DNA from 2 places in the Vitreimonas silvestris genome. Region 2 is predicted to be linked to the other one. Evidence: riboswitches for the same ligand, from Rfam matches in the RefSeq annotation. Region 2 holds a riboswitch; the other holds the start of a gene.

Region 1 (11,974 bases), 1.7 Mb from region 2:
GCAGCACTGCGGCGCTGACGCGGGCGGACTACGAGGTCATCGCCACGGAACTCGGCTGCGAGGTCGAAGCTGTGCAGGCGGTGGTCGAGGTCGAAAGCGGCCGCGCCGGCGCGTTTGGCCCGGATGGACGCCCGATCATTCTGTTCGAGCCGCACATCTTCTCGCGCCGCACCAATCGCCGCTTCGACGCGACCAACCCAACCATCTCGTATCCGACCTGGGACGCGTCGAAATATCCGCGCACCCAGGCCGAGCGCTGGGATCAGCTCGCGGCCGCCTACGCACTCGATCCGCAAAACGCGGTCGCATCGGCGAGCTATGGTCTGTTCCAGATCATGGGCTTCAACCACGCGGCGTGCGGCTTCGCCGATCCGAAAGCGTTCGTCACCGACATGTGCCGTTCACAAGCTCAGCAGCTCAAAGCGTTCGCCGCTTTCGTGCGCTCCAACAACCTTGCGGACGAACTCGTCCGCAAGGATTGGGAGGGCTTCGCGCGGGGGTATAACGGCTCGGGCCAAGTCGAGCGCTACGGCGGCATGATGCGCGACGCTTACACCCGCCTGAAAGCCACGTCGTAACCTTGCGGAGCGATAGGGCGGCGTCCTAGGTAGCGGGCTTCATGGCCCGCTACCTCATCACCTCCGCGCTTCCGTACATCAACGGCATCAAACATCTCGGCAATCTGGCCGGTTCGATGCTGCCATCAGACGTACACGCGCGCTTTCGCCGGCTGCAGGGCCACGAGGTTCTGTTCATCTGCGCGACCGACGAGCACGGCACGCCGGCTGAGTTGGCGGCCGCTGAGGCCGGGCAAGACGTGCGCGAATACTGCGACGCGCAGTTCAGAATCCAGAAGGATGCGTGCGACGGCTTCCGGCTGTCGTTCGATCATTTCGGCCGATCGTCCAATCCGCCGAACCACGAGCTAACGCAGCATTTCGGTGAAGTGCTGGAGAAGAACGGTTTGATCGAAGAACGTGTCTCGAAGCAAATCTACTCGATCGACGACAAGCGCTTCCTGCCGGATCGCTACGTCGAGGGCACATGTCCGGTTTGTGGTTTTGAGCGTGCGCGCGGCGATCAGTGCGACAATTGTCAAACGCTGCTCGACCCGATCCAGCTGATCAATCCGCGCTCAAAAATCTCCGGCTCAACCAATGTCGAACCGCGCGACACGGCGCATCTCTTCCTGAAGCAGCCCGTGATGCAGGATCGCGTCCGCGCTTGGGTGGACGCGTCAACAGATTGGCCAGCGCTGGCGCGTTCAATCGCTTACAAGTGGCTCGATGAAGGCCTGATCGAGCGCTCGATCACGCGCGATCTGGTTTGGGGCATCAAGGTCATCAAGGACGGCGAGGTGCGCCCTGGCTTCGAGAACAAGGTCTATTACGTCTGGTTCGACGCGCCGATTGAGTACATCGCCTCGACGATCGAGTGGAGCGAAGCCACCGGCAACGATTGGAAGCGCTGGTGGCGTCATACTGACGGCGCAAACGACGTCACCTACATTCAGGTCATGGGTAAGGATAACGTTGCCTTCCACACCGTGAGCTTTCCGGTGACTATCATGGGCTCAGATGAGCCGTGGAAGCTGGTGGATCGCCTAAAGGCGTTCAACTGGGTGACTTGGTACGGCGGCAAGTTCTCGACCAGCGAGAAGCGCGGCATCTTCATGGACCAGGCGCTTGAGCTTTTGCCGAGCGATTACTGGCGCTGGTATCTGATGGCCAACGCGCCGGAGAGTTCGGATGCCGCGTTCACGCTTGAGCAATTCCAGCAAACCATCAACGCCGATCTCGCCAACGTCTTCGGCAATTTCGTCAACCGCATCACGCGATTCGCGGCGTCGAAGTTCGACAGCGTTGTTCCTGATGGCGGCGCACCTGGCGCGCACGAGGAGAAATTGGCAAAGGAATTTGCCGAACGTCTCGCCGCGCTCACGCGCGCGCACGAGCAGATGGAATTCCGCAAAGCCGCCGCCGAACTCCGCGCGATTTGGGTCGCGGGCAACGAATATTTGCAAGTCGCCGCACCGTGGACTGCACTGAAAACGGATCGTGACGCCGCCGCCGTCGGCGTGCGCACCGGACTAAACGCAGCGGCGATCTTTGGCATCCTGGCGCAACCGTTCATTCCCGATGCGGCGAAGACCGTTCTCGATGCGCTTGGCGTGCCGGAAGCCAATCGTACTTGGCCGAAGCCGGATGATGCCGGTGTCTGGGACGCGTTGCCGCGCAATCACCCGATCACGCCGCCGGACGTGCTGTTCAAGAAGATCGAGGACGAGCAAGTCGCGGAGTGGGCAGCGCGGTTCGGCGCCGGCTGATGGACGTCCGCCGTCTCACCGTCGCCAATCTGGCCGAGTACCGGGCGCTGCATCGCTACGGCATGATCGAAGCGCCGCTGGCCATGGTCGACACCGAGGAGACCGACGCTGCGCAGCCCGACGAAGTCGTCGCGGCCATGCTGAAGCGGGGCGATGCGTGGGGAGCGTTCTTGGAGACGCGTCTGGTCGGCAAGCTTTCGATCGACGCGCTTCCGTATCCTTCGCTCGCGCACACGTTCTGGGTGCACGCCGTTTACGTTCACCCGGACGGGCGCGGCACCGGCGCCAGCACCGCCCTGATGCGCGCGGCCATCGACGGCGCGCGCGAGCGCGGCGCCTCGCGGATCGCGCTCTGGGTCAACGGCGAGAACACCCACGCGCACCGGCTCTACGAGCGCCTTGGCTTCCGCGAGAGCGGGCGAATTCCAGGCGGAATCTTCGTCGGCGGCAAGCAGTGCGACGATGTTCTGATGTCACTGGTCCTGGAGTAGGACGCCCTAAAGGAACCAGGGGCCATTTCGGCGTTGCCGAGGCCGGGTTTCCTCCCTAAAAATTCGCCGCCGGGCGGCAGGGGAACGCGCCCAATGGCCAAGTGGAGGGGCGAGCCTATGGAATACGTCGATCAAGCCGTCGAATATCTTCGCCAGGGCTTTGGCACGGTGAACGACCCCAAGGGTCTCATCATCGCGCTGGCCGCGGTGATCTTCATGGGCTCGTGGAGGCAATGGCTTCCGATCTCGCTGGTCGCCGTGATCATCCACATTGCCATCGAGCGCTTGGCCCCAGTGCTGGCCGGCGGCGGTGGTGACGTGACCTTGCCGCCGATCATGGAAGAGACGTTCTGGACGCGCGTACTCGTCCTCTTCCTCGGCTATCTCATCATCACCGGCGTGTTCTTTCTGATTAAGAGCATGTTCTTCCGGGGCGGAGCCAAAGCCGCGCACTAGCGCGAGCGTTTGGCTTCGTAGAGAGCAACCGCCGCCGCAGCCGACACGTTCAAGCTTTCCATCACTGACGCAATCGGGATGCGTGCGCGCTTCTCGCACGCCTCCGCGACGCCTGGGCGCAAGCCTTTGCCTTCAGCGCCGAGGACCAGCGCAACAGGGCGCGGATCGTTGAGCGCTTCATCCAGCGCAAGCTCAGCCTCGCCTTCAAGCGCAACGGTGAGATATCCAAGCGCGCGCAGTTCTTCGACAGCGCGTCCGAGATTCACGGCGCGCACATGCGGCACGAGTTCGATCGCGCCGGCCGCCGCTTTCGCCAGCACGCCCGTCATCTGCGGCGACTTGCGGTCCTGCAAGATCACCGCACGCGCACCGAACGCGACGGCGGAGCGGAACGCGGCGCCGACATTCTGCGGATCGGTCACGCCATCGAGCACCAGCACGCTGCGCCCATCGGCTGGCCCACACGCGGTCTCTACCGAATGCGGTTCCAACGGAAACGCGCGCACGGCCAACCCTTGATGCACCGCGCCTGGCGGCAGCATGCCGTCGATGGCGTCCGGCCCGAGGATGTGCGGCTCAATGTTGTCAGGCAGCCGTGAGGCGGCGTTGCGCGTCGCGATGACGCGCTCGACCTTCCGAACAGGGTTGGCCAGCACGGCAAGCGCCGCGTGGACGCCCCAAATCCAGGACGGCCCGCCGGTTTCTTCCTCAAACTCGCGGCGCGGCAGCGGATTGATAGGCCGTGCACGGCCAGACTTGAGTGGGGGTGGGGGCTTAGGTATAGGACGCGCTCCGCGAAACGAGGGCTCTGCTTATAGAGGCTTTGCCGGTCGCGGAAGCATGGCCGGAAGGGTGGCCGAGTGGTTAATGGCAGCAGACTGTAAATCTGCCCGCGAGAGCGTACGCTGGTTCGAATCCAGCCCCTTCCACCAGCCGTGCTAGCGACGACACTACCAAGAGCGGTTGCGGGTATAGCTCAATGGTAGAGCCGCAGCCTTCCAAGCTGAAGACGAGGGTTCGATTCCCTCTACCCGCTCCATCCTACGCTCGCGATAGCGCGCGTAGGATGTCCTCCGAAGCTGGGCGTAGGAGGACTGCGCGTCCCACCCGCGAGCTTCGGATGGCAGGCCAATCCAGCTCAGTTCAGCACGAACGTCACTTTCATATTCACGCGCCATTCGCTGATCTTGCCGTTCTTGGCGGTGACTTTGATGTCCTGCACCCAGGCGCCTTCGATGTTCTCGAGTGAGTCCGACGCTTTCGCCATGCCTTGCTCGATGGCGTCTTCGAGACCCTTCGCGGAACCGGCGGTGACTTCGATCACTTTGGCGACAGCCATGGCGTCCTCCTGTTTTGCAACAAGAGGACGCTAGGCCTGCCGCAGGCGCATGCAAGCGCCGCCGCTGTTAGAACCGCGCGCGCACACCGATGAAGCCGCTGCGCGGCGCGCCGGCGTAAGCTTCCACGGGTTCGTAGTCTTCATCCGTGATGTTATCGACGCGCACGAAAAGTTCCGCGTGGTCGTCTAGGTCAAACGTCACATTGCCGCCGCCGACGCTGTAGGAATCGACCTCGGCTGTGCCCGCGAACACACCTGTAGGCGTGTAGACGGTGTCATTACGCGCGCCGACATAGCGCCAATTCACGGCGACGCTCAGACGATCAGCAGGACGGAAGGTTGTCTCAAGCTTCGCGCCATGCTCGGGGCGCCGCGACAATTGCACGCCCGTTGCGCCATCCTGTGCGTCGGTCCAGGCGTAATCCACTCGAACGTTGGCCCAAGGCAACACATCGACGTCGACATAGAATTCGGCGCCGTCGATCTCAGCTTCATCGATGTTGATATTCTGCAGATCGCCAAAGCTATAATTGATCATGTTGTCGATGCGCGTTTGATAATAAGACGCGCCGGTGCTGATCGCCTCCGAGACATCGAAGTCCCAGCCGATCTCCCACGATTCGGATTCCTCCGGTGCAAGATCGGGATTGCCGATGTTGAAGAAGCCTGTCTCATAGCGCTCGCTCAAAGAAGGCGCCTTGAACCCGGCGCCGAAGGAAGCAAACAAGCGGAACGCATCGAAGGTGGCGACGGCGCCCAGCGAATACGTCGCCTGGGCGCCGAACGCCTCGTAGTCATCGACGCGCACCGAGCCAGTGGCCACCACGCGCTCACCGATGTCGAACTGTCCGATCACGAACGCGGCGCTTTGATCTTCGTCAGTTGTGAGCGGGTCATTGAATTGCGAGACGTTGTCGATGGTGTTGTTCTCGAATGACAGCCCGCCGTTGAGCGATCCGCCAGTGAGGTCATAGTGCGCCGTCAAGTCAGCGAATTGCCGATCAAACGCCGCAGAGAATGTCTGCAAGCCGCCGTCCCGCTCTGCGCGATCGAGTGAAACCTCACCGCCAGACAGTCGCACATTGAATGCGTCACTGAGGGTGTAGTCGCCGCCCAGCCGCCAGACCGTCTGCTCCTGTTCGTTGCCGAGATCCGGATCATCGGCGCGCTGGTCGAAGCCGGGGCCGCCGCCCAGCGTGTCGTATTCAGATACAGACTCCCGATACCGCGCCAACACATCGAAACCCCAGTTTCCAGCTTCGTGGCGGGCCGTACCGGTAAACGTCGAAAGTGTTGATCCGTCTTTGTCGCCTGTGCTGAGCGGGAAGCGCTCGGGCACATTGTCGAAGCCCTCGGTGTCATAGAACTCGACGCTTACGCCGTAAGACGTGGCGCTGCCGCCGCCCGCCGCGCCCAACAAAGTGCGGAAGGTTCCGAACGAACCGATTTCGGCTTCCAAGAACGGTTCGAACGGCGTCTCGCCGCCGCGACGCGTAATCATGTTCACCACGCCACCGACCGCGTCAGATCCGTAGATTGCCGATGCAGGGCCACGCAGCACTTCGACGCGCTCAAGCGCGCCGAGTGCGTCCTGACCGAAATCGTACGCGGATGACGGGCTCGAAGCGTCGTTCAGACGGATGCCGTCGAACAGCGCCAGCACATGCTTCGAGTTTGTGCCGCGCAAAAACACAGAGGTCTGCTGGCCTGCGCCGCCACTTTGCACCGCCTGAGCGCCGAGCGCGTCAACCAGAGTGACAAGTCCGCGTGCTTCAATGTCGGCGCGATCGACGACTTCAATGCGGGCGGGGAGACGTGACGCCTCGGTTGGTTCACGCGTCGCGGTGACGACGATGTCTGTCTCCTGCGCAAATGCGGGCGACGTGATGAAGGCTGTGGCCGCAAATAGCGCGGCCTTGAGTATGTTACGCATGGGATCATCCCCCTAAGCGGCGCGTCTCGTCCCCAAGGACACGCCAAGCAGCGACAAGCGGGGCCCAAAGAACGAATTCTTTGCGCGGGGCCGCCCGCGTCGCTGCTGCGGAGACATCCGGTTCGACGGCTGAATCCCGGCCGGGCGAACGAGCGACGTGCGACGGCAGGTCTCCTGGCTCACGGCTCGATCGCGTTTCCGCCGCCTTCCCAGGTCCTTCGGACCCAGTGGCGTGATGGCGGATCAGCTCGCCGCTTACAGTTGCGGGCACAGCCGCGGATTTGGGGTTGTGATCCCCGCACCGCGTTCCCATTTCGCGTCCTCATCGGACGACCGTCGCGCTAAGACGTTTAGCCGCGCCGGATCGGCCCGCCAAGGTGCGCCAGGGCTTGACGTGAGCGGCGCGACGGCTAAAGACCCGCACCTTACGCGCGCTTCGGCCGGGCCGAAGCGTCGCACTAGCATTTTTGGACGCCGGAGAGACAGGACCTCACAATGGCCAAGGAAAAGTTTGAGCGGAACAAGCCGCACTGCAACATCGGCACGATCGGCCACGTCGATCACGGCAAAACCACGCTCACAGCGGCCATTACTATGGTGCTGGCCAAGACCGGCGGCGCAAAGGCCATGTCCTACGCCGACATCGACGCCGCGCCAGAAGAGAAGGCCCGCGGCATCACGATCAACACGGCGCACGTCGAGTACGAGACCAAGGCGCGCCACTACGCCCACGTCGATTGCCCCGGCCACGCCGACTACGTGAAGAACATGATCACCGGCGCCGCTCAGATGGATGGCGCCATCCTCGTCGTATCCGCCGCCGACGGCCCGATGCCGCAAACGCGCGAGCACATCCTGCTCGCCCGTCAGGTCGGCGTGCCGGCGCTGGTCGTGTTCATGAACAAGGTCGACATGGTCGACGACCAGGAACTGCTGGACCTCGTCGAAATGGAAGTCCGCGAGCTGCTGACGTCTTACAACTTCCCGGGCGACGACATTCCGATCGTGAAGGGCTCGGCTCTGGCCGCCGTTGAAGGCCGTGACGCGCCAATCGGCGAAGACTCGATCATGAACCTCATGACCGCTGTCGACACCTACATCCCGCAGCCGGCGCGTCCGCTCGACCTGCCGTTCTTGATGCCGGTTGAAGACGTGTTCTCGATCTCGGGCCGCGGCACGGTCGTCACGGGCCGCGTCGAAAAGGGCATCGTGAAGGTCGGCGAGGAAATCGAGATCATCGGCATCCGTCCGACCGTGAAGTCGGTCTGCACGGGCGTTGAAATGTTCCGCAAGCTGCTCGACCAGGGCCAAGCCGGCGACAACATAGGCGCCTTGCTGCGCGGCATCGATCGTGAAGGCGTCGAGCGCGGCCAGGTTCTGGCCAAGCCGGGCTCGATCACGCCGCACAAGAAGTTCGAAGCGGAGATCTACGTTCTGACGAAGGAAGAAGGCGGCCGTCACACCCCGTTCTTCACCAACTATCGTCCGCAATTCTATTTCCGCACCACTGATGTGACCGGCATCGTTCAGCTGCCGGAAGGCGTCGAAATGGTCATGCCGGGCGACAACGTGAAGATCTCGGTTGAGCTCATCAACCCGATCGCCATGGACCAAGGCCTCCGCTTCGCCATCCGCGAAGGCGGCCGCACGGTCGGCTCGGGCGTCGTGGCCAAGATCGTCGACTAGGCCTTCAGCGTCACAAACTGACATCCCAGAAGCCCCGGAGTTCGCTCCGGGGCTTTTTCGTTGCAGCGCAGCAGCTGTCCGTCGTGCGTGCGCGCCTTGGCGCGTGCAATGCGTGGTGTTAATTGTGCCCCATAGTTCCAGGCCGCGTGTGCGGTCGCCGGAAGCTGCTCCGGCGTGAGAACGGGGGAAGTCATGAGAAACCGCGTTCTGGCCGCTCTGGCCGGGATTATGGCGCTCGGCGTGTGCATCACCGCGTCAGCTGCGCCGATAGAGGCCTACAGCCGTCTGCCGGCAATGTCGAACGTCCGGCTCTCGGACAACGGGCAAAACGTCGCTTACGTCACTTCGCGCGATGGTCAGCTTCGCGTGATGGTCCAGCAATTGAGCGATGGCGCCGCGCTCGCCGTGCTTGACCTTGGCGACGCCAAGATTCGCGACGTTGAATGGGGCAGCCCCAATCACGTCGTCATCATCGTCTCCAGCACGACCGCCATTCCCTACGTGACGTTCGTCGGTGAACTATATCAGGCGGTCAGCTTGGATATTCGCACCGGGCAAGCCGTTCAGCTTATGCAGCGGGCCGGCGGTTCGACCACCTACGCGACAGTGCTGGCAGGTTGGCCCTCTTATGGCACGCACGATGGCGACCCGGTGATGTACGTGGAAGCGATACACGATGAGCCGCAGACGCGCGGCGACTGGCGTCTTGATCTGATCCGCGTCGATCTCGACGATGGCGAAACCCACCAGCACCAAATGGGTTCGAAAAGCGCGCACAACTTCCTGGTTCAGCCGGACGGCACGCTGCTTGCGCGGCAGAACTTCGACTATGACACTCGCGAATGGTCGCTTGAAGCCCGCGTTGGCGGTTCGATGCGCGTTGTGCATCGCGTGCGCGATACGCTCGAAAGCCCCTATCTGGGAGGGCTAACAGCGGACGGTCAGTCGCTGATCGTCGACCTTTGGGACAGCACCAACCAAGTCTATCGCCCAACGCCGCTCTCGATGCAGACCGGGCAGTTCGGAGAGCCGATTTTGCCGCCGAATGACGTCGCGGTGTTATATAACGAGAGTCAGCGCATGGTCGGCTACGCCGAGAACGGTGTCTACACGCGCTACAATTTTACCGATTCAAATCGCGCGGCCGCTTGGGAGCGAATCCGCGCCGTGTTTCCAAATCGCCAAATCTCTATTGAATCGAACACGCCTGATTTCAGCCGGGTCATCGTTTACGTCGAGGGCACGGGCTACCCCGGCAACTACATCATGTATGACGCCGCTAGCAGTCGCATGACCCAGATCGGGCGCACGCGGCCCGATCTTACGCCGGCTGACATCGCGGAAGTGCGTTCGATCACCTACCGCGCGGCGGACGGCTTGGAGATTCAAGCCTATCTCACGCTGCCGCCGGGCCGCGATCCGACCAACCTTCCGCTTGTTGTGATGCCGCACGGTGGTCCGCAATCGCGCGACATCGCGGGCTTCGATTGGATTGCGCAGTCGTTGGCGTCACGTGGTTACGCCGTGTTGCAACCGAACTTCCGCGGCTCCGAGGGCTTCGGCAACGCGTTTGTTGAAGCGGCGTACGGCGAATGGGGCCGCAAGATGCAGACCGATCTTTCGGACGGCGTCACCTATCTCGCCGGTCGGGGCATGATTGACGCGTCCCGTGTGTGCATCATGGGCGCAAGCTATGGTGGTTACGCTGCGCTCGCAGGTGTCACGCTACAAAGCGGCGTCTATCGCTGCTCGGTCGCCATCGCGCCGGTCGCTGACGTCCGCGATTTTATGGATTGGATCGTCCGGCGTAATTCAAGCGAGTCCGACAGATATCTCTATTGGCAACGCTACATCGGCTTCTCGAACCTCAACGATCCGCTGCTGAACGAGATCTCGCCGGTCCGCCACGCAGGGAACGCCAGTGCGCCGGTCTTGCTCATCCATGGTCGCGACGACACCGTCGTGCCGTTCTCTCACAGCGCGGGGATGGAGCGGGCGCTGCGCAGCGCCGGCAAGCCCGTCGAACTCGTGACCCTCCGCGAAGAGGACCACTGGCTCTCCCGAGAAGCGACCCGCATGCAGACCATGAGCGCCGCGCTGGCATTCCTGGAGCGGCACAATCCGCCGAACTGAGGTCGCAGTTATTGCGGTCCGAAGACTAGCGCCAAGTCAAAGCTCCCGGATTGCAAGATCAGGGAGCTTTTTCTTTGCCGCAGTGCACACGCGAGTTCCTCACAACAGCCCGTAGACCAACTTTTGGCCTAGGCCTTCGCTGACCATTTCCATTTCATTAACCATGCGCTAGAGTTCCCATCGTGGCGCAAATAAGGGGTGAGCCAAACCCCAGGGCGTCGTGTTTTGTGAGGGAGACGGGTATGAAATTTTTCGTGTTGGCTTCTCTGCTGGTTATGGCCGTGAGCTCGATCGGCCCGGGTCCGTGCTGGATCTGCTGATCAAGCGTCAAAAGTTTAGAAAAGGCCGCCTTTCGAGGCGGCCTTTTACGTTCTAGCGGTAGTCTGCATCCGGCCGCCGTCGCGCGTGCATCCTTCAGGGGAATGGACGCCGTTTCAGCGGCGCGAGGGAGACGTGGATGGAACGGTTTGTCTTTATCACGGCGGTGACGATCGCTATTCTCATGGGCCTCTGGGCCATGTTTGGCCGCTCGAATTTCGACTTTCACATGGATGCCGATGGGCGCGGCATCTCGCCGGTCGTCGAGCTCGCGCCTGGCACAATGGCGGCGCAGACCTTTGCCGGCACGTATTTGGATATTCGCTCAGCCGCCGCGAACGTCACCATAATCCCCGAGGACCGGACCGATTTCTCAGTCGAGATCGACAATTCCGCCGGTCTGGCCCCGATGCCCACGGTCGGCGTCGAGGGCGAGAACCTCATCATTGACGGCCAATTGCGCGGCCGCATTCATGGCTGCGACGGCGACAGCCTCTCGTTGCGCGGCTACGGCGACGTGGCCCAAAACCAGCTCCCCCGCATCACCATCCGCACCCCGCGCGCGCTCGATGTGGATCGCAGCGGCGCCGGCAACACCGAGATCGGCGCCGCCGAGAGCGTTTCCCTTGATTTCAGCGGTTGCGGCACGGCCCGTATCGGCGATGTCACCGGTGATCTCGACCTGGATATCGCCGGCGCTGGCGAAGTCACGGCTGGCGCTGCGCGCCACGTGAGCGCCGATGTGGCCGGTGCAGGCGATATTACCTTGGGCGCGATCTCCGCCGGCGCGGACCTCGATATCTCGGGCGCCGCCACCGTGACCATCGCCTCCCTGACTGGCGATCTCTCTACCGACGCCGCCGGCGCCAGCGAGATTCGCATTAACGGTGGCTCGATCGGGACCGCCGAGATCGACATGGCCGGCTCGGGCGACCTGGAGATCGCCGCCAACATCGCAACCATGAACGTGTCCATCATGGGCGTGGGCGACATCGACGTGGCGGGCACGGTAGGCGACCTCGACGTCGATATCGCCGGCCCGGGCTCGGTCACGGTCCAAGCCGTCACCGGCAGCCTGCAGCAGGACATCGCCGGCCCCGGCAGCGTCACGGTTACCGGCAGCGCCAGAAGCGCACCGCCCGCGCCGCCGGCCGCACCGGCCGCGCCGACACCTTGAAGGTGGTCGTACGCGCGGGACATGAGGTTCCGCGCGTATAAAAACCACGGCGCCAAGAGCCTATCGCGGCAAGGATGACGCCCATGCAAAAGCGTCGCTGCGATGGGCGAAACGA
Region 2 (11,974 bases):
CCGTCGCCTCCATCGCGCAATGGTCCTATCGCTCGCCCTCGCCGCATGTGACCGGGATGTGGCGGAGCAGAGGATTTCGGACGACGCAAACGTTGAAATGTCCGTGCGTCTTCCGCCTTCGGACGCCGCTTTCGCCGATGATCAATCGCTGCCGCCGGACGAGCGCGTTCGCGCCGCCATCGAGGGCTATCGACTGAGTTACGCATATGATGGCCCGCCGCCGCATGACGCCGCAACAGGTGAGTTGTTTTCATGCGGGGATGATTGGAGACGAGACGGCGGACGCGGCGGCCAAATCGGCACATACCGCATCGATGGCGACACCATCTGCATCGAGGAATCGCGTCGCAGTGATCGCAATGTTTGCCGTCGCTTCATTCGCCGCGAAGGTGATCGCGTTTTTCTCGACGACCCCGAAAGGGGCGAGATCGAGTATCTCGCGCGGCGGCAGGCATATTGCGCCCCCGATCCCGCCGGCGGACCATCGCTGGACGCGACGGGTATTGATGTGCGCGAACGCGACAACCTCAGCAACGCTGAACTTCGCGCCCTCGTGCGCGGGTCGACATTCTTCACGCCCAGGAGTGGCCTGGCGAGCAACCAGACTTTCAGCTGCGATGGGCGTTGGAGAGGTTCGGCGCCAGACCTTCGTGGGCGCTATCGAATCCAGGACGATCAGCTCTGCTTGGAGATTGGTCCGCGCAGCGGATGCCAGAAGCTCTTTCTTGTCGACGGCGACTACTACGCGGCCCCTTTGCTGCCTGATGAAAGGGCGATAAGCGCGTTGCGTTTCGAAGTCGTAGAGCGAGGCGCGTGTCCGCGTTAGCCCTGCGGGGTCCAGAGCACGTCGTTGATGTGACGCGCCCCTGTCGCTAGCATCACAAGCCGGTCAAATCCCAGCGCCACGCCACTTGACGGCGGCATATGCGCTAACGCTGCTAGGAATTCTTCATCGATCGGCCAGCGTTTGCCATAGCGCTTCTGCTTTTCCTCCATCGCCGCAACCAGCCGCCTGCGCTGTTCCACCGGATCAGTTAGCTCGCCAAACCCATTCGCCAGCTCCACGCCGCACGCATAAAGCTCGAACCGCTCGGCCACGCTCGCGTCGTGCGGGCAGGGCCGCGCTAAAGCCGCTTCGGCGATTGGGTATTCCGTCAGCAACGTCAGCGCGCCGTCTCCAAGATTCGGCTCGACATGCTTCACGATCGCCGCCGAGAACGCATCGCCATCCGACGGCAGTTCGATCGGCGAAAGCTCGGCAAATGCCTGACGCACCGTGATGCGCTCCGCCGCCGTGAATGGATCGCAGCTTTTGTCACGCCATCGGAGCATCGCTGCATTGGCCGCCCGCGCCGCCACGCGCGCGACTTCAACGCAATCGTCCATGATCGCTTCGTACGGCGCGCCGGCGCGATACCATTCCAGCATGGTGAACTCTGGCGCATGCAACGGCCCCGTCTCACCGCGCCGCCACGTCTTGCCGAGATAGAAAATGCGCGTCTCGCCGGCGGCCAGCAGCCTCTTCATCGCGAATTCGGGGCTGGTGTGGAGGTAGCGGCCATCAACCTCGAACGCTTCGATATGCGTCTCAGCACCGGGCGAGGCGACCAGCATCGCCGGCTCCACCTCCGTGAAACCCTGCCCCGCGAACCAGTCCCGCACCGCGCGCAAAATCGCGGCGCGCGCGTCCAGGAACGGCTTTCTGTCGGCGTGGCGGGCTTTGTCCCACCAGGGGGAGGGCGTCATGACGCTGCCCCGCTACAGGGCTGAGGCTTGGCCGCAACGGCAAATCTGGCTAGAGAAGCCCCCAATTCCGGTCCTTTCGACTGATTATGAGGCCCGCCGGCCAAAAACGTATTGGGCGGCGGCAAGTGAGGGTTACGTGGTCAAAGTCATCGCCAGCGACGTCCGCAAAGGCAACGTGCTCGAGCACGAGGACGGCAAGCTTTACGTCGTCATGAGCCACGAAACCTTCCGCCCCGGCAAGGGCACGCCGACCACCACGATCATTATGCGGCGCATCGTCGACGGCGTGAAAACCACCGCCGTGCACAAGACCTCCGACGGACTGGAAAAGGCGTTCGTCGAACAGGTCAAACACACTTTCCTCTTTGACGATGGCGATGCCGGTCTCGTCTTCATGAATCCCCAAAGCTACGAGCAAGTGCATCTCTCGCGCGACATGGTCGGCGATTCCGCGGCGTACCTGCAGCCGGAAATGGTGGTCGATCTCACCATGTACGAAGGCCAGGCGCTCTCCATCGAACTGCCGCCGCGTATCACCGCGACAATCGAAACCACCGAGCCCGTGGTGAAGGGCCAAACCGCGTCCTCGTCCTACAAGCCGGCGATGCTCGACAACGGCATCAAGACTATGGTGCCGCCGCACATCGGCCCTGGCACGCGCGTTGTGATTTCGACCGAGGACAATTCCTACGTCGAGCGCGCGAAGGATTGATCGCGCGCCATGGCGGACGGCTTCACCATCCGCAGGCTTGAGCCAGCCGACACCGCGCTTTTCCGCGCGCTGAACGCCATGTTCGGCAAAGCGTTCGATGACGCCGAAGCCTACGCTGGCGCGCCGCCGAGTGACGACTATCTCGAGTCTCTGCTGCGCAAGGATCACATCATTCCGCTAGTTGCGCTCGCGGATGACGCCGTGATCGGTGGCCTCGTCGCTTACGAACTCGACAAGTTCGAGCAGGCGCGGAGGGAGATCTACATTTACGATCTCGCGGTTGCGGAAACGCATCGCCGTCAGGGCGTCGCGGCTGCGTTGATCAAGCACCTGGGCGAGATCGCTTCTCGTCGCGGCGCTTGGGTGATCTATGTGCAGGCCGATTACGGCGACGACCCCGCCATCGCGCTTTACACCAAGCTCGGCCGCCGCGAGGACGTCATGCACTTCGATATCGATCCGGCGGAGTAGGCGATGCAACGAAGCGTTGAACTCACACGCCGCGCCACGCTTGTCGGCGGCGCCGCGCTCGCAGCCTGCGCCCCAATGGCGCCTGCCGATCCGCGCGAGAGCTACGTCCCACCGCCGGACGATCAGCGCTTTGCAGCGATCGAAGCGCGCATTGGCGGCCGTGTCGGCGTGGCCGCGTGGAACACCGGCACGGATGCATGGCTCGGCCATCGCCGCAATGAGGCGTTCGCCATGTGCTCCACCTTCAAGTGGGCGTTGACGGCGGCCGTGCTGCACACCGCCCAACGTGCCGGCGGTCCCCAGCTCAATGAGATCGTATGCTACAACCAATCCGACATGCTCTCGCACGCGCCGGTCACCAGCCAGCATCTCGAGCGCGGTTGGATGACAGTGGAAGAATTGTGCGCGGCCGCCGTTATCACCAGCGACAATCCCGCCGCCAATCTGCTGCTCGAGTTGCAATTCGGGCCAGAGGGTTTCACGCGGTTCCTCCGCGCCAACGGCGATGGCGTTACGCGTCTCGATCGCACCGAGCTTGCGCTCAACGAAAACCTGCCCGGCGACCCGCGCGACACGACGACGCCCGATGCGATGGCGCGCACGCTGAAGCGCTTTCTGCTCGAAGACGGCGTGCTCAACGCCGCCTCACGCGAGAAACTCACCGGCTGGATGGAGACGTCCACCACCGGCCTGAGCCGTTTGCGCGCGGGCCTGCCCGCGGGCTGGCGCGTTGGCGACAAAACCGGCACCTCCACCGCCGAGCACAACGCCACCAACGATGTTGCCATCGCCTGGCCGCCTGGCCGCGCTCCGATCATCATCACGAGTTATTTGAGCGAAAGCATGGTCGAGCTCGATGCGCGCAACGCCGCGCACGCCGAGATCGCGCGCATCATTGCGGGAGAGTGGGCCTAATGGCGAAGCGTGGTTTCATCATCTACCACAACCCGAAATGCACGACGTCGTGCAACGTCCTCGCCATGATCGAGGAAGCGGGCGTTAAACCCACGATCATCGAGTATCTGAAAACCGGCTGGACCAAACAACAGCTCAAGGATCTGTTCGCCGCTGCGGGCGTCACGCCGCGCCGCGCGCTGCGCGCCAAATCCAAGGAAGCCGAAGAGCTCGGTCTGCTCGATCCGAAAATCAGCAGCGCAAAAATCCTCGACGCAATGATCGCGCATCCCGCGCTGGTCGAGCGACCGTTCGTGACGGCGCCCAAGGGCACACGGCTCTGCCGGCCGAAGGAAATGGTGAAAGAGCTGCTCTGATCATCGCCTCAATATGGACCGCCGGCGCCCTCGCCGGCATTCGCACGAACGACCAAGCGCTAGCGTTCGTGTTGACGAAGAAGCCGGCGAGGGCGCCGGCGGTCCATATTAGCGCGAACGCGGCGCCAGGATCGCCCGGAGCCGATCCGTCGTCCCGCTCACGCGCTCCAGATGCGCGTAACGCAGGCCGCCGTGGTAATCGAGCTCAACGGTCCGGTACTGATCGCCGTTCTTCACCAACAAGTGGATCGGCTCGGCGCTATCCTTCGCCGCTGTGATCGAGCGTCGCAGCACATCGGCGCTGTAGGCCACATCATTCACCGCCACGACTTGCGTGCCGATCGTGATGCCCTGGTTGAAGGCTGGGCTGTCCCACTGCACAGCGCTGACGTTGCCGCCGTCGCCGAAGCTCAGACCGATCGAATAAGCAAAGCTTGCGTTCTTGTTGAGCGATTCAGAGTCGCGCTGATAGTCGCTGCGCTCTTCGGTGTAGACGAGGCGATAGCCGCCGCGCGTAATGCCATCGAGCGGCGGCTCTGTGTTGATACCTTCGATCCGCGTGCGCAGGAACGTCGCCCAATCGTGGCGATAGACCGCGTTCAATCCGGCAACGATGTCATCGAACGTGTAAGTCTCTGGAACTTGCCATTCTCCGTTGCGCACACCGAAGAAGGCGCGGGAGAAGTCGTCGAGCGAACGGCGGTTGCCGGTGCCTTCGCGGATCAGCGTGTCAGCGTCGAGCCAGATCAGCAGGCCTTCGGAATAATAGTCTTCGTTGCGCTGCCAGCTCCGCCACGGCGAGGGCCGCCGCGCGGATAGCACCGGATCCATCGTGGTATCGGCAACCGAGCGCCATTCCCGGCCTGACATGTTCTGATACGTCGCCGCCGTCAGCGCGAGCGAGTCGAGCGCTTGCTCGCGCGTCCAAAGGCCCGAGCGCGCCGTGAGGATTGTGCCCCAATATTGCGTCATGCCTTCATAGACCCAGAGCAGGCTGCCCTGCTGTGGCACCTCGTAGTTCGGCGTCCACATGTCGGCGGGACGGCGGAATTTGCCGTTCCATGAATGCACCATTTCGTGCGGCAACAATCCGCGCTCTGACGCTGAGCTATCCCAGTCGGTGAAGTATCCCGGATCAACACCATTCTCGCTCGAACGGTGGTGCTCGATGCCGACGCCACCCATGCGGTCACTCAACGAGAATAGGAAATCGTAGTGATCGTAGTGTTGCGAGCCGAACAGGCGATAGGCTTGGCGCACCAGATTACTATGCGCTCGAATTTGCTCCTCGCTGGCTTCGAGGAGGCGCGCCTCGTCGGCGACGACGTTCAGATAAACCGGCAGTCGCGCGCCGGGATCGAGATCGATGCGGCGGAAGTATCGGCCCGCGAACATCGGAGAATCCACCAGCGTTTCGAGATCGACTTCGGCAAAGCGCGTCACCGCGCCCTGCGTTTCCGCGCCATCAAGCGCCACCGCGAATTGCCAGTCCTCCGGCAGCGTGATGCTGGGGCGGAAACGAATCTGTCGCGCATAGTGGCCCGACGGATAGAGTAGTAGCGTTTCCCAGTTCAGGTTGAACATCTCGCGCGTCGAGACGATGCGGCCTTGCGCGGTCGCCGTCGGTGACACGAACTGATGCCGCGCCTCGATCTCGGTGACGCCAGCCGGGATGTCGAGATGGAACGCGAACACATTCACCGGATCGCGCCGCCACGGCAGCAGCTCGCCGTTGGCGCGAAACTCAAGGCCGGCGAACAGATTGATCGGCCCGCGCGGCGAATGCTTGCCTGGAATCCACTCGGCATAGAGCAGCGTCATTGGCCCCGGCTGCACCGGGATCACCTCACGCGCTGTCCAAATGCCGCGCAGCGTGTCCGTCGCGTCCACCTCAAGTGTGATCACGCCCGGGTAGGCGACGTCCTGCGGCGTTGCGACCGGCGGCGGCAGTGGTGCAAAATTCTGCGCCGAAGCCGGGATGAAACCCGCGCCAAACAAAGCGGTGGCCATCGCCGCGCCGCGCATTATGCTGGTCATGATCAATCCCCGAACACTTGGTCGGCCAATAACAGCGAGCGGCGTCGCTCAGGTCAATGCCACAACCCTAAGCGGCGAGGCATCGAGCGCTGGTTTGCGATGAATGGCGCAACATCGGCGGCGGATCGTCTTGGTTCCATGCAATTGCTTCGTGCGGATATTGCCGGTAAGCCGCTCGCGTCGGTTAAGGGAACGCGGTGCAAATCCGCGGCTGCGCCCGCAGCTGTAAGCGGCGAGCATCGAACCAAGCGCCACTGGAGCGATCCGGGAAGGCGGTTCGGCGCATCGACCCGTGAGCCAGAAGACCTGCCGACGGAGACGCCTGGGTCCGGGATCGTGGCCGTTGGAGGCACGCGTTGCGGTGGTTGATCTGTGCGATGGCGCTTGCATGCGCGCTCCCGGCGCACGCTGAACCGCGCCGTATCGTGTCGCTGGACTATTGCGCCGACCAATTCGTGCTCGCGCTCGCCGACCGCAACCAGATCGCCGCGCTCTCACGCGGCTCGCTGCGCGACGATTCCTATTTTCGCGATCGCGCGCGCGGCATCCGCCAAACACGCGGAACGCTAGAAGAGGTGCTGGCGCTGCGTCCCGATCTCGTCGTCCGCAATTGGGGCGGGCCGTGGGATGCGGAGGCGGTCTACGGCCGCTTTGGCGTGCCGGTGCTGCAAGTCGGCGACACGCCGGACTTCGTGACGGCGAGCGCGGATCTGCGCGACGCGGCGCGCTCGCTCGGCCACGCCGATCGGGGAGAGGCTATCGCCCGCGATCTAGACTCGCGTTTATCGCGCCTCGCGGATTCGGCGCCGCATCAGCGTAGCGCCGTTATGTACCTCTCCGCGGGCGGCGCAGTCGCAGGCTCGGGCACGATGATGGACGCGATCATCACCGCCGCTGGCGGGCGCAATCTGCGCACCGATGCGAGCTGGGCGGTGATGCCGCTTGAACGCCTGGTGGAAACACCGCCCGCGCTCATCGCGCTCGGCTTCTTCAACAGCGGCCGCGAGCAGGTGAACGCATGGTCGCCATCGCATCATCCAGCGTTGCGCCGCGCACTGCGTGAAGCGCGCACGGTCCAGCTGCCGACCGCAGCGATTTCATGCCAAGCCTGGTACGCCATCGACGCCGCCGAAACCATCGCCGCTGCGTTGCGCGCGCCATGAACGCATCGCTCCGCGCGTCGTTCGTGTTGGCGTTGATCGGCGCCGTCGCACTCGCTGCCGGCCTCGCGCTCGGCCCTGTCGCCACTAGCATCCTTGCTACCGACGAAACCTCCCGCGTCATCGTCTGGGAGATTCGCTTTCCGCGCTCGCTGACCGCCTGGCTCGTTGGCGCAGCACTCGGTCTCTCGGGCGCGGCGCTGCAGGGTTTGTTGCGCAACCCGCTCGCGGATTCCGGCGTGCTCGGGCTTTCTGGGTTTGCCGCGCTCGGCGCTGTGATCGCTTTCGCCTTCGGCTTCGCCGCGTTCGCTCCGCTGCTCGCGCTGCTGTTCGCGCTTCTGGCCGCAATGCTGGTGACTACCCTCGGCTGGGCCGCGCGCGGGCCGGCGAGCTTGGTGCTGATCGGCGTCGGCCTCTCCAGTTTCGCCGGCGGGCTAATCGCGCTCGCGCTCAATCTGGCGCCTAACCCCGGCGCGTTGGCCGACCTGGTGAATTGGACGCTCGGCTCCGTGGAAGGCCGTTCGCTCGAACACGTCGCGTTGGTTGCCGGATTTCTCGTCGTCGGCGCAGCGTTCATTTTCGCTGCCGCGCGCGGCTTGCAAGCACTCACGCTCGGCGAAGAAGCCGCCGCCGCGATCGGCGCAAATCTCACGCGCACGCGCACGCTCGTCGTGCTCGGCGCCGCCGCTTGTACGGGTGGCGCGACGGCTGTCGCTGGCGTGATTGGCTTTGTTGGCATTGCCGCGCCGCATCTGGTGCGCGCGCTCGCGGGCCACGACCCAGCGCGTTTGCTGTTGCCGAGCGCGCTGGCCGGCGGCGCCATGCTCGTGTGCGCTGACGTCGCGGTGCGATTGTTGCCGACGGATACCGAACTCAAACTCGGCGTCGCCGCAGCCCTGATCGGCGGGCCGGTGTTTGCGTTGATCGCGGCGCGCCTCGCTTCGCGGGGAGGCGATGCATGAGCGCGTTGATAGAACTCGTAGGCGTCAGTGTATTTCTCGGCGGCCGTCTGGTCGTCGAGGAAATCTCACTCGCTATCGAACGTGTACAAATCGTTGCGCTGCTCGGCCCAAATGGCGCCGGCAAAACGACATTGATGCGCGCCGCACTCGGTCTCGCGCCGATCGAGTTCGGCGCAGCGCAGCTGATGGGCGACGATCCGATGCTGTTGTCGGCGCGCGCGCGCGCCTTGCGCGCCGCGTATTTGCCACAGCGCCCGCAGTCGATCTGGCCTATCAATGTCGAACACCTCGTAGCCCTCGGTCGTTTCGCGCACGGCGCCGCGCCCGATCGCTTGTCGCCGCCGGATCAAGCCGCCGTCGATGCCGCGCTCGAGGCGTGCGCGCTGACGCCGCTGCGCGCGCGCCGCATGGACGAGATCAGCGGCGGCGAGAAGGCGCGCGCACATCTTGCCCGCGCGCTCGCCCAGCACGCGCCGCTCTTGGTGTTAGACGAGCCGACTGCCGGACTCGATCCGGCGCAAGCGCTGAGCGTCGCCGATATTCTCACGCGACACGCCGCAAGCAGCGGCGCCGTTCTTTTCTCCACCCACGACGTGGCGCTCGCTGCGCGCATTGCGCATCAAGTCGTTCTTTTGCGTGAAGGCCGCGTCATCAGCACGGGCGCGCCGCGCGAGGCGCTGACGCCGCAATCGCTCGAAGCAGCTTACGCGCGCAAGGGCAGGTTGGAGCAAATCGGCGACACATTGGTCGCCGTGTTCGACTAAAGCTTGAAGCCGCCGCTCTGAATCTTCGCGTATACCTCCGGCGTCACGCGGATATAGGTGTGCGTTTCCGGGCAATCGAAATAGAGTTCCTGCTCGATCTTAGCCGGATCGAAGCCGTCGCGCACCAGATCGACCTTGCGATACTTGAACGTGCCGGTCGTTTCGATCGCTGGCGTCATGCGAATGAAGAGCGGTCGCGCATAGTTCGGCAGCTCGCGCATCAGGAAGTCGCGCAAGCCGTCAAGCTTGAACTCCGCGCCGGGCGTGATCGCCGCCATGCCGGCGCGGCCGTCGATGCGATCGATTTTCACACCGTAGACGTTCGCTTCGTCAACGCCGGGATAGCGCGCGATCACTTCGGCCACCTCTGTGGTGGAAACGTTCTCGCCCTTCCAGCGGAACGTGTCGCCGATGCGGTCGACAAAATAGAAATAGCCCTCCGCGTCCTGGCGCATCAGATCGCCCGTGCGGAACCAGGCATCGCCAAGTTCGAACACGTCGCGCAAGACCTTGCGTTCTGAAGCGGCCTTGTCGGCGTAGCCGCTATAATTGTGACGGGCGTCGTCCTTGATCAGACCAATCGCTTCGCCTGGTTCGCCCACATCGGTCAGCAGGCAAAGGCCGTCCGGCCCACGCACGGGCGCCTCCGCTTCAACGTCGAACTTCACCAGACGCACCGCGAAACTACCACGCAGATAGCCGGGTATGCGCCCGATCGCGCCGGGTTGCCCGTCGAAGTTGAACATCGAGACGTTGCCTTCGGTCGAGCCATAGAACTCGAGAATGTTCTTCACGCCGAACCGCTCTTGAAACTCGGTCCACACCTCGGGGCGTAATCCGTTGCCGAACGCGAGCTTCAGCCGATGCGCGCGCTCTTTCGGATGCGGCGGCTGATTGACCAGGTAGCGGCAGAGTTCGCCGATATAGACAAAGATCGTGCAATCGTTGTCGGCGACGTCATCCCAGAAATGAGTCGCGGAGAACTTGCGCCGCAGCACCAGCGTGCCGCCATTCAGCAGCGCCGCGCCTACGCCGCACAAACCGCCCGTCGAATGATAAAGGGGCAGCGCGCAATAGACCTTGTCTTCCGCGTTGGAATTGGTCGCGCCCGCGAACGCCCGCATATAGAGCTGCGCCCGCGTGTGCGTGATCTTCGCCGCTTTCGGCATGCCGGTGGTGCCGGAGGTATAAATGTAGAGCGCGACATCGCGCGCCTTCAGGCCGGCGCGACGTCCGCGCGATGGGCGCTCCGGCGGCAGCTTCGGTTCGTGCAGATCGAGCTTGCGCCGGCTCTCGCCTTCGTCTTCGCCATCGATCACCCAATAAGTGAGCGGCTTGGCCAGACCAGCACGGATCGTCTCGACCGCGGCCAGCGTTTCCTTGTCGGTGATAACGTGTTGTGCGCCGGAGATGCGGAGACAATGCGCCAAAGCGGCGCCGGTTAGGTTGTTGTTGATCAGCGCAGTCGCGGCGCCGACCTTCGCAAGCCCGGCCCACGCGGGGATGTACTCGGCGCGATTGGGCAGCAGTAACGCGACAGTGTCGCCCGTCTTCACGCCTTGCCCATCGGCCCATGCCGCGAAGCGATTGGCCAACGCGTCGAGCTGGCGATAGGTGTAGCGCTGGCCTTCGAAGATGAGCGCGGTGTGGTCTTCAAAGCGATCGACCGCGTTCTCAAAATCGTCGCAGATGAGATCGTCGGAGTCGGAATCGATCTTGCGCACCCGCCACAGCGTGCGCGCCAAGCCGCTTAGAAATCTGATCTCGCGCCCGATCCGCGCCGCGGGGTTCATCACATGCTCCGAGGCGTACTTAGTGGGCTTCGAACCGAATCGAAACCGAGACGCAGCGTCACACGGCAATCGTTATTCGGCTGTTACGCGGCAAGCACGTCGCGCACGGCTTCGATCAGCGCGCGCTCGTCGAATGGCTTGCGCAGCAGCGTGGGGCGCGCTTCGGAGGCCTCAAGCGCATCCGCATCGGCGTAACCCGAAACGATTAGCACGCGCAGCGCGCCGTTGGAGCGGGCCTTGGCGTGCTCGGCAAGTTCGAGACCGGTCATGCCCGGCATAGAATAGTCCGTCAGGAGCAGATCGGGGAGGCGAGTTTCCAGCAGCCGCAAGGCCGCGCCCGCATCTTCGGCTTCCACTGCGTCATAGCCGGCTTCACGCAACGTCTCCGCCATGAACGTCCGAACGCCCGGTTCGTCGTCGACGACGAGCACGCGCTTGCCGTCTCCGCCGGAAAGATCGACGCGCGCCGGCGCTTCGACCTCGCCGTTTTTCACCGCGGGCGCCTGCGTTTTCGGCAGGACAAGCCGCACAGTTGATCCGCGGCCCGGCGCGCTATCGATCTCGACATGCCCGCCCGATTGTCGCGCCGCGCCGAACACTTGCGCGAGGCCAAGGCCCGTGCCTTTGCCGGCGGGCTTGGTGGTGAAGAACGGTTCGAAGGCGCGATCGACAACATCTTTCGGCATGCCCATGCCCGTGTCGCGCACGGCGAGATCGATGCAGCCCTCTTTCTCCGAAGGCTGTGCGATGATCTCGATGCGCCCCCCCTCTGGCATTGCGTCGCGCGCATTGATGACGAGATTGAGGATGGCGAGTTCGAGCTGATTGGCGTCGGTGCGCACCCACCGCGCTTCAGGATGCAGGCTAAATTCGAGAGTAGTGCCTGCATCGACGGAACGGCGGAGCAATTCTTCCATACCGGGCACAACCTCGTGCAGATCGACCGCCGCCAACTCCATTTGTTTTCCACGCGAGAAGGCCAGCAATTGCTTGGTCAATTTGTCGCCGCGCTGGGCGGCGTCGAGCATGTGCAGCGCGATCTCGCGCTGCTTGGGATC

What was found. A riboswitch is a leader RNA that binds a small molecule or an ion and turns the genes downstream of it on or off. The one in region 2 is predicted to bind cobalamin.
Region 1: another riboswitch for cobalamin. It lies ahead of DSM104635_RS09085 (TonB-dependent receptor domain-containing protein); the one in region 2 lies ahead of DSM104635_RS00320 (ABC transporter substrate-binding protein).

Annotation. Positions count from the first base shown of each region.
Region 1 covers NZ_CP047045.1:1,791,953-1,803,926, forward strand. The annotation lists gene DSM104635_RS09045 (N-acetylmuramidase domain-containing protein) at 1-578, shown strand, start outside; gene metG (methionine--tRNA ligase) at 620-2,326, shown strand; gene DSM104635_RS09055 (GNAT family N-acetyltransferase) at 2,326-2,817, shown strand; gene DSM104635_RS09060 (hypothetical protein) at 2,911-3,273, shown strand; gene DSM104635_RS09065 (TrmH family RNA methyltransferase) at 3,270-3,929, opposite strand; tRNA gene DSM104635_RS09070 (tRNA-Tyr) at 4,120-4,205, shown strand; tRNA gene DSM104635_RS09075 (tRNA-Gly) at 4,239-4,312, shown strand; gene DSM104635_RS09080 (dodecin family protein) at 4,412-4,612, opposite strand; gene DSM104635_RS09085 (TonB-dependent receptor domain-containing protein) at 4,680-6,545, opposite strand; cobalamin riboswitch at 6,693-6,898, opposite strand; gene tuf (elongation factor Tu) at 7,041-8,231, shown strand; gene DSM104635_RS09095 (alpha/beta hydrolase family protein) at 8,424-10,364, shown strand; gene DSM104635_RS09100 (GIN domain-containing protein) at 10,822-11,859, shown strand.
Region 2 covers NZ_CP047045.1:53,535-65,508, forward strand. The annotation lists gene DSM104635_RS00285 (hypothetical protein) at 98-826, shown strand; gene epmA (EF-P lysine aminoacylase EpmA) at 823-1,746, opposite strand; gene DSM104635_RS00295 (elongation factor P) at 1,745-2,458, shown strand; gene DSM104635_RS00300 (AAC(3)-I family aminoglycoside N-acetyltransferase) at 2,468-2,929, shown strand; gene bla (class A beta-lactamase) at 2,933-3,844, shown strand; gene arsC (arsenate reductase (glutaredoxin)) at 3,844-4,200, shown strand; gene DSM104635_RS00315 (M61 family metallopeptidase) at 4,309-6,237, opposite strand; cobalamin riboswitch at 6,385-6,565, shown strand; gene DSM104635_RS00320 (ABC transporter substrate-binding protein) at 6,594-7,400, shown strand; gene DSM104635_RS00325 (FecCD family ABC transporter permease) at 7,397-8,359, shown strand; gene DSM104635_RS00330 (ABC transporter ATP-binding protein) at 8,356-9,123, shown strand; gene DSM104635_RS00335 (long-chain-acyl-CoA synthetase) at 9,120-10,916, opposite strand; gene DSM104635_RS00340 (hybrid sensor histidine kinase/response regulator) at 11,000-11,974, opposite strand, start outside.